3 regions of the Leclercia sp. G3L genome follow, and region 3 is predicted to be linked to each of the others. Evidence: predicted binding sites of a transcription regulator. Region 3 holds the regulator's gene; each other region holds the start of a gene.
What was found. The regulator LexA, encoded in region 3, represses DNA repair genes until DNA is damaged. The targets are predictions, from matches to a motif close to TNCTGTATGTACATACAGNA.
Positions count from the first base shown of each region.

Region 1: the regulator LexA is predicted to act here: its motif matches at 1,412-1,431, upstream of umuD (translesion error-prone DNA polymerase V autoproteolytic subunit).
Region 2: the regulator LexA is predicted to act here: its motif matches at 1,614-1,633, upstream of sulA (SOS-induced cell division inhibitor SulA).

Region 1 is NZ_CP088263.1:12,265-15,398, reverse strand. Features, by position in the region: gene LRS40_RS00075 (hypothetical protein) at 157-510, opposite strand; gene LRS40_RS00070 (hypothetical protein) at 658-1,272, opposite strand; gene umuD (translesion error-prone DNA polymerase V autoproteolytic subunit) at 1,450-1,884, shown strand; gene LRS40_RS00060 (Y-family DNA polymerase) at 1,868-3,127, shown strand.
Region 2 is NZ_CP088265.1:4,329,471-4,332,604, reverse strand. Features, by position in the region: gene ompA (porin OmpA) at 1-730, opposite strand, end outside; gene sulA (SOS-induced cell division inhibitor SulA) at 1,084-1,593, opposite strand; gene LRS40_RS22335 (TfoX/Sxy family DNA transformation protein) at 1,811-2,437, shown strand; gene yccS (YccS family putative transporter) at 2,422-3,134, opposite strand, start outside.
Region 3 is NZ_CP088265.1:881,359-884,492, forward strand. Features, by position in the region: gene dinF (MATE family efflux transporter DinF) at 1-831, opposite strand, end outside; gene lexA (transcriptional repressor LexA) at 895-1,503, opposite strand; gene LRS40_RS05605 (diacylglycerol kinase) at 1,613-1,981, opposite strand; gene plsB (glycerol-3-phosphate 1-O-acyltransferase PlsB) at 2,137-3,134, shown strand, end outside.

The DNA of each region.
Region 1 (3,134 bases), on a different replicon from region 3:
GTGGAATCCAGCAAATTAAATACAGCCATTATCAAACGAGTTGAGGATTGAAGCATGTATTGCAGGAGTATGGATTTAATTGCCCATTAAGCCACGCGCCTTTAAAGACATAGACCTAATGAGCGTTTTGTATTATAAATCTCACGCAAATCTATGTTATTTATTTGGCTGAACTATTTCCCAGTATCTTTCATAAACACTGAACTGGCATTTAGATATGTCATCTGAAGAGGATCTTGTTCGTGTAACAAATGCTTCTATTGTATCTTCTGATTGTTTAGATAGTTTATCACCTGGTTGTTTGTGAAGAATCATTAGTAATGTTTCAGTAGCTTTCTTTCTCATCTCCACTGGATCAGTTAAACCACCAGCATCTATGCACATGTTTGAAGTAACTGCGTCGTACCCTAAATAAGGTATTGGGTCCCTTTTTATATTCTGCTTATCGCTGGCATGAACAGAAAATACCAATGAAATTATTCCTGCCAATACAATGTTTTTAATTTTCATATGTTTCTCCATTACTATCATCAAGTTCAAAACATAATTTTTATATCACAAATCTTTCTAAGCAATAAACAGCTAATTCCTGTTGTGAAGCATCATTTTTCATCCCGGCGTACAAATGACACCGGGAACAGAATCCGTCAGGAATTTTCAAGGCATAGATAAATTGTTATCACACCAATATTGATGCAGGCCTGCAATCCATACTTTCGAGACTGCCGACAGCGTCTGCGCCAGATCACGCATACATTCAGGTGTGAATAACCGGACTGGCTCCCCCATACCGTCACTCGCAGTGATGATGTGCTCCAGGATGTTCCCGTGACATAAATTGTGCCGAACCCTCACGATTTCCGCATAGGGTAGTTTCGGGGCGCCGTCCGCAATCTTGGTCAGCAGATCCTGCTCGTCGGGAAAGGCCAGCAGTGTCACCGGCATACCGGCCTGGTGAGCCCTTCTTAGCAGAGCATTACTGAGTGTGGCCATATCGCTTAAGTCCACCAGCGGTGTTGGTGCCTGCGGTTGTGCCTGCGACGCCTTCAGCTTCATCGTCACCCTCAGTGAGGTCTCAATCCCGTTCAGGAAAGTCGTACAGGCGGCTAGCCACAACTCACCGTGAATGGCCCGGGTAGCCTGGTCAAAGAACCAGTCAATCGCAGCTGTCGTTCGGTACGCCCTGTATGCCTCCAGTTCCCGTAACTGTGCCAGGTACTTCTCGCACGCCTCTGCGTCTACCGGATCGTTATCGTCGGTATCGATAGCCATAGGGAATTCCTGTTGTCATGTTCGTGAATGAAAATCCGCTGAACCATATCATACCGTTACATAAATTACGGCTTAGTGCCGGGATATCTTTCCCGAATGCTGAGCCATTGAAATTTGATCTTTTCTCTTTATCTGGTGATACTGGTTAAATATCCAGTATTGAATCCGAGTGTGCTCATGTCTGTATTCCCTGAACGTTTTGCATCCCCTCCTCGTGATACAACCCCTTTTTTCAGTGACCTACTGAGTTGCGGGGTGATGAGTCCGTGCGCCGGACACGAAGACAATGAGCTGAATTTACATGATTTTGTGGTTCGTAATCGCCCCGCGACTTTCTTTGTCAGGGCCTCAGGTCTCAGCATGGTAGACGCCGGAATAAACGACGGCGCCATACTGGTTGTGGATCGGTCACTGACTGCGGAGCACGGCTCAATCGTCGTTGCGCTGGTTGACGGCGAGTTTACCGTGAAGATTTTGCAGACCTTCCCGAAACTGATGTTGATGCCCTCCAACCCCGCCTTCAAGCCGATACCTGTTAACCCGGACACTCTTGAAATCTGGGGCGTTGTCACCTTTGCGTTGAATCAGTTTCCTCATGTACATGCACGTTGATATCAATGGAGCCTACGCGGCATTTGAATGCGCCATGGACCCCAAACTTGCCAAATCCCCGCTCATCATCGCGAGCAACAACGATGCCACCATTATCGCCATGAACAGGCTCGCCAAAAATACAGGGCTCAAACGCGGGATGCCTATCTTCAAATGCCGGGATCTGATTGAGCAGCATCATATTGCGGTACGGAGCTCCAACTTTACGTTGTACGAAGATTATTCCAACCGGTTTCATGAAACGCTGGAGGGGTTTGCCGAGGATACCGATCGTTACAGCGTGGATGAAAGCTTCATGCTACTGAAAAACATGGACAAAATAGTAGATTTTGAAGAGTACGGATGCCTGATCAGACGAACGCTGCTACACAATCTTTCGCTCACCTGCGGGATTGGAGTATCGACCACGAAAACGCTCGCAAAATTATGCACCTACGCCAGTAAGCGATGGGCAGCAACTGGTGGTGTGGTCGTCCTTACAGACCCATTCCGAATTAAAAAACTGCTGAGTCTCATCAGTACCCGGGAAATCTGGGGCATTGGCCGCAAAATCAGTGAGCGGCTGGCTGCGTACGGGATCATCACGGCCTGCGACTTTTATGACAGCGATGTGCGGTTTTTACGAAAGGCATTCGGTGTTGAAATGGAACGTACCTGGCGGGAGCTGCATGGCGAGTCCTGTTTCCGGTTGCATGAATCCCCTCCTGTCAGACAACAAATTATCGTCTCGCGGAGCTTTGGCCAGCGCCTTAATACATTCAGCAAGATGCATGAGGCAGTGTCATTCTTTACCGGCCGTGCCGCTGAACAGCTTCGAAACGATGGCTCCTGGACTCGCCAAATCACCGTGTTTATCCAGAGCAGCCCGTTTGCCAGAGCTGAAACCCGGTACAGCAGCTGCGGTATTGAGCCGCTTACTGCGACGCAGGACACCCGCGACCTGGTCAGTGCGGCAGGCGCCATACTGACCCGAATCTACAAACCCGGCATAGATTATGCGAAGGCGGGCGTGATGCTTTCGTCAATGACCGATGGCACTGAGCAGCTATCCCTGTTCGATGAACGTCCCGCCAGGCGAGGCAGTGAAGCACTGATGAAGGTGATGGATCGGTTTAACAAAGAGCATCGAGGCTCTCTGTTTCTGGCTTGCGAAGGGATTCATCAGGATTTCCGGGGGAAGCAGGCCATGCTGTCCCCACGGTATACCACTCGCTGGAATGAGTTACTTGTCGTCAAAGCCTGACGTTCAT
Region 2 (3,134 bases), 1.4 Mb from region 3:
CCAGTGCCTGCTGACCTTCTGGTTTCAGGGTTGCTTTGTTGAAGTTGAACAGAACGTCAGACTTCAGAGTGAAGTGCTTGGTCTGTACTTCTGGAGCTGGTGCTGGAGCTGGAGCAACGATTGGCGCTGCTTCTTCCTGCTGGCCGAAACGGTAGGAAACACCTACGCTCAGCATGCCGTTGTCTGGACGAACACCAACGGTGTTGCCGTCGCCGATGTTGTTAACCCACTGGTATTCCAGACGGGTAGCAACGTCACGGGTCATAGCCCACTCAACGCCACCTGCGAATACTGGAGATACGCCAGTGTCATGGTCGTCGCCAGCGATGCTGTTGCTGGAGTCTGCACGCCATACCATGCCGCCCAGACGGGTGTAGATGTCTACAGCGTCATTTACTGGGTAACCCAGTTTAGCAGTCAGCTGAACGCCCTGAGCTTTGAATGCGCCGTTAGTGTTGTCGCCTTTGTAAGGCATACGGCCCAGCCAGTCGTAACCCATTTCGAAACCAACGTACGGGTTAACCTGATAACCACCGAACGCGCCTGCGCCCAGCTGGCTTTCGTGAGTTGGACCGTCGTTGTTCAGACCGTCGTTATACCAGCCGGTGTCGTGGAACTGAGACCAGCCCAGTTTACCACCAGCGTACCAGGTATTATCTTTTGGAGCGGCCTGCGCTACGGTAGCGAAACCTGCCAGTGCCACTGCAATCGCGATAGCTGTCTTTTTCATTTTTTGCGCCTCGTTATCATCCAAAAATCGCCATGAGAATCTCAATGAGAGTCACGGTTAAATCCTTCACCGGGGGGCGGGGACAAAGAGTAAAGCTACCGATATCTTCGGTTTAGGCCGAGCACCCCTGGCGATGTAAAGTCTACAACGTACCTGAAAACTTACAAGTGTGAACTCCGTCAGGCATATGAAAAAAAAGTTTTGTATACACAATATTTAACATTTATGGCGAAGATTTGGGCGTGCTAAACTGGAGGAAGCCGCGGCAGACAAGACTTGTCGCGGCTTTTAGAAAGGGAACCAATGGCGTACAGAGCCTGCAAAATAAATTCCAGGAAAACTCTTATTTTTACTTAGTGATACAAATTCGAGTGAATTTTTAGCCCAGAAAGGTGTCCGTTGCCCAGAGCATTCATCCGAACGGGACGCATAATAAAGCCGAGTGCATTACCTTCTTCGGCCGCTTCAGCCAGACGATGTTGCTCCGTTTCGGTTAATTCTTCCGTAAACCAGCCAATCACCACGCTGTAATTCCCGGTACGCAGTGCTCTCACCATCGATTCTACAGTATGGCAGGGATCCATCTGGCTAACCTGCATCACTTTAGTCAGCGGTAAGCCTGCGGACTGCACCCATTCCCGGCTCAACTTCTGTTGCGGCGTTAGCCACAGCTGCCAGCGAGACTGTTGACCCAGCTGCTGTAACAGGGGCAGCAATAACAGCTGCGTCATCATGGGCTGGTCTTCACGGTAAAGCACTTCACTAATCAACCCGGTGGACATATACGCAGCGGAACTCCGTGCACTTTTGCCAGCGGAAGAAGAGAAAGTTGTTGAACGGTTTGCATAGCCTGAAGAGTACATAATCAATCCAGCCCTGTAGTTACTGTATGGATATACAGTAACCCCTGTGCGTCTAAAGATCAACCTCATTTTCTGAAAGCGCCTCGCAAATTTGGTTTGTTATTCAGGCGGATTGAAAAATCATCTTGCCGTTCGATCGTAAGTTACCTATTTTTTGGCTAACGGATCCGTTAACAAACAACTTTAATTTTACTCCATGATTTACAAGGGAAATATCATGAAAAAGTTATCTTACGAACGGATCTATCAATCAACAAAATATCTTTCTCCTCTCGGTGATGTTGAGCATCGTGCCCTGTTTGGTGGATACACACTGGCGGTGGATGACGCGGTCTTTGCGATGGTGTCAGACGGGGAGCTATACCTGCGCGCCTGCGAAGAGAGCGCCCAGTATTGCGTCAAAAATGCCTCCTCATACTTAACGCTGGTGAAGCGGGGGCGCGCAGTATTGTTAAATTATTATCGCGTCGATGAGGCGCTCTGGCAGGATCGGGATAAGCTCCTGCAGCTCTCCTCATTTGCGCTTGAGGCCGCGCGGCGGGAACGCCGGGAACGGTACAAGCGCGACAGGTTGAAAGATTTACCCAATCTCACCTTTCAGCTTGAGATCCTGCTGAACGAGGCGGGCATCGCCAACGAAGAGGCGTTACGCGCCCTCGGGGCCGAGCAGTGCTGGCTGAAGATCAGAGAGCTTAACAGGCACCTGAGCTACAAAGTGCTGTTCGCACTGGAAGGGGCGATCGTCGGATTGCATGAAGCTGCGCTCCCGGAGACAAGGCGCCGGGAGCTGGTGGAGTGGTACAAAAGGCTGCCGGTGGATAACAGCACTCACTCCGGCAGTTGATTAACGTGCTGCTGTAAACGACATATTTCTGGTAGCAACGCGATAAGCAGACCGATTTGCTGCAGCACCAGCGGCGCTTTGCTCTCGGCACCCGGTTCAATATGCGAAATGCGTTGCGCCAGTTCGGTCAGGGCCTGCTGAACACGAGGTTCATCCGCCGGACGTTGATGAAGCGCATCATCCACGTAGCAAACGGCGTCATCAAGCAGGGCCAGGATGGCTGGACTGGTCAGCCGCTCGCGATGCGCGCCCAGCGCCGAAATGTAGCTGGTAAAGGTATGATTCAGGCACAACAGACGGAACGCGACTTCCCGCGTTTCCGCTGTCGCCCGCGGTTCGGTGGACATATTCGAGACCACCGAAGCCAGTTCTGCATCGCGATTATAGGCGTCACGTCGGGCTATGCGATACGCCAGGCGGTTATCGCGGCCCTGGTGATACTGCTCGAGAATGGCGTCCAGATACCGGCAGTTGGCATTCATCGCCTGATCCAGTACCCGCGGCAGATTACGGAACCGCCAGTCCGGCCAGATAAAGCTCACCGCAGCCCAGGCAATGGCGCAGCCGATCAGGGTATCAATGATGCGCGGCAGTGCTACTTCAAAGCCTTCCCCAAGCAGGTTGAAACAGAGCAGCACCAGCAGGGTAATAAACATGGTGGCGTGCGCGTACTGCACATTGCGAAACGCAAAAAACA
Region 3 (3,134 bases):
CAGCAGGGTCATCAGCACGGCGTTGACGGCGATAATCTCCGGCCCCAGCCGCGCGCCCATTACCGTCAGCGCCCCGAAACAGAGTTGCAGCAGCAGCGAGCGCAGCATGATGTCGCGATTGAGGGCCAGCAGTTTGCGGATGTTGCCCCGCCAGCTCGCTTTCAGCAGCGCCAGCGAAATACCGCGCAGGGCCAGCACCCGCCAGACCATCCATAAGCCGATCAGCAGGGTGGCGTACTCTGCGATAGCGGTCGCCAGCGCAGCCCCCTGCACGTTCATCTGCAGGCCCATCACCAGCCAAAGATCCAGCACGATGTTGAGCAGGTTCCCCACTACCAGCAGGATCACCGGCGCCCGGGCATACTGCACCCCCAGCAGCCAGCCGAGCAGCACCAGGTTAGCCAGCGATGCCGGGGCGCTGAGCCAGCGGATCTCCAGGAAGCGCCTCGCCTGATGAAGAACGGCCTCGCTGCCGCCAACGATATGCAGCGCCAGATCGATGAGCGGTGTGCGCAACAGCACAATCAACAGACCGGCACCGAGGGCCAGGATCAGCGGCTGCACCAGCGCGCGGGCCAGACGCAACGGATCCTTCGCGCCATAGGCCTGGGCAGTAAGCCCGGTGGTACTCATGCGCAAAAAGAGCAGCAGCATAAACAGGAAGCTGGTTGCCGTCGCGCCGATGGCGACACCGCCCAGATAGACGGGCGAATCGAGATGACCAATGACAGCCGTATCCACCAGCCCGAGAAGAGGGACGCTGATATTGGAGACGATCATGGGAAGTGCAAGACGCCACAACGCCTTGTCTGAAGCAGTCAGGAGAGACATGAAAATGTTCGCCGGAGGCAGGAAAAGCAGACTGCGACAGGGTCGCAGTCTGTCAGAAAGGCGTTATAACCACTCACCGTTGCGGATGACGCCAACCGCAAGACCTTCGATGGAGAAGTTATTTTCACGCAGGTCGACAACAATCGGGGAAAACTCGCTGTTTTCCGGCAGCAGCTGCACGGTGTTGCCCTGCTTTTTCAGTCGCTTAACGGTGACTTCATCATCGATACGCGCCACAACCACCTGACCGTTACGCACGTCCTGCGTTTTGTGTACTGCCAGCAGATCGCCATCCAGAATACCGATGTCTTTCATCGACATGCCGCTTACGCGGAGCAGAAAGTCTGCGCTCGGTTTAAACATGCCCGGATCGACCTGATAGTGGCCTTCAATGTGCTGCTGCGCCAGCAGCGGTTCCCCGGCGGCGACGCGGCCGACGAGCGGAAGGCCCTCTTCGGCTTCAACCAGCAGGCGAATACCGCGAGACGCTCCGGAGACAATCTCAAGCACACCCTTACGCGCCAGTGCCTTAAGGTGCTCTTCGGCGGCATTTGGAGAACGGAAGCCCAGACGCTGCGCGATTTCTGCACGCGTCGGCGGCATACCCGTCTGGCCGATATGATCCCGAATGAGATCAAACACCTCTTGCTGCCTGGTCGTTAACGCTTTCATTCCGCCCCCTGGGTGTATATACAGTTATGCTGTGAGTATATACAGCTAAAGGTGATTTTGGAACCACAAACCGCATAAAAAACCAGAGACTTGTTCGGTTTCTGAAGGCTTATCGTAAATGTCCCCAAAGCAGCGTGACCCAGGTAAACAACGCAACGATAATCGCCATCAACACCGCGGCAGAACCCATATCTTTTGCCCGGCCCGAGAGCTCGTGAAAGTCAGTGCCGATACGGTCGACCACCGCCTCGATCGCACTGTTCAAAATTTCGACTATCATCACCAACATCACCGAGCCAATCAGTAATACGCGAGTGATGGGATCAACATCCAGCCAGCAGGCAATAATAATCGCCGCGACGACAGCAACCCCCTCCTGGCGAAATGCGGCTTCATTGATCCAGGCAGCACGGATGCCTTTCCATGAATAGCCGGCAGCTTTAATGATTCGGGTTAACCCAGTGGTATTATTGGCCATTAAAAGAAACCTTTCTTCGAAAATAGCGTCAGAAACGGTGGTTTAAGCGCCTGGCGCAGCCACCGGAAGTATGACGGGTAACAACAGAAATTTTGCGCGCTTTCTGTTATCCTTGCGCCGCAATTGCATTTTTAACCAGAGGCTTTACATCGTTTATGTCTGGCTGGCCACGAATTTACTACAAATTACTTAATTTACCATTAAGCGTCCTGGTAAAAAGCAAGTCTATTCCGGCGGTTCCCACGCTGGAGTTGGGACTCGATACCTCGCGTCCTATTATGTACGTTTTGCCTTATAACTCGAAGGCCGACTTGCTGACGCTGCGCGCCCAATGCCTGGCGCACGATCTTCCCGATCCGCTGGAGCCGCTGGAGATCGACGGCACTCAGCTGCCGCGCTACATCTTTATCCACGGTGGCCCTCGCGTGTTCACCTGGTACACGCCGAAAGAAGAGTCGATCAAGCTGTTCCATGACTACCTCGACCTGCACCGCAGCAACCCGCTGCTGGACGTGCAGATGGTGCCCGTATCGGTCATGTTTGGCCGTCGTCCGGGGCGTGATAAAGGCGAAGAGAATCCGCCGTTGCGCATGCTTAACGGGGTGCAGAAATTTTTCGCCGTCAACTGGCTCGGCCGCGACAGCTTTGTCCGTTTCTCGCCGTCAGTCTCACTGCGCCGCATGGCCGATGAGCACGGTACGGATAAGACCATCGCCCAGAAGCTGGCCCGCGTGGCGCGCATGCACTTTGCCCGTCAGCGTCTGGCCGCGGTAGGCCCGCGCCTGCCCGCACGTCAGGATCTGTTTAACAAGCTGCTGGCCTCGAAAGCGATCGCCCGCGCCGTCGAAGACGAAGCGCGCAGCAAAAAAATCTCCCACGAGAAGGCGCAGCAAAACGCCATCGCCCTGATGGAAGAGATTGCGGCCAACTTCTCCTACGAGATGATCCGCCTTAGCGACCGTATCCTGAGCTTTACATGGAACCGTCTCTATCAGGGGATCAACGTGCACAACGCCGAGCGTGTGCGCCAGCTGGCCCACGACGGCCATGAGATTGTTTATGTGCCCTGCCACCGCAGCCACATGGACTACCTGCTGCTCTCGTATGTGCTCTATCACCAGGGGCTGGTGCCGCCGCACATCGCTGCGGGTAT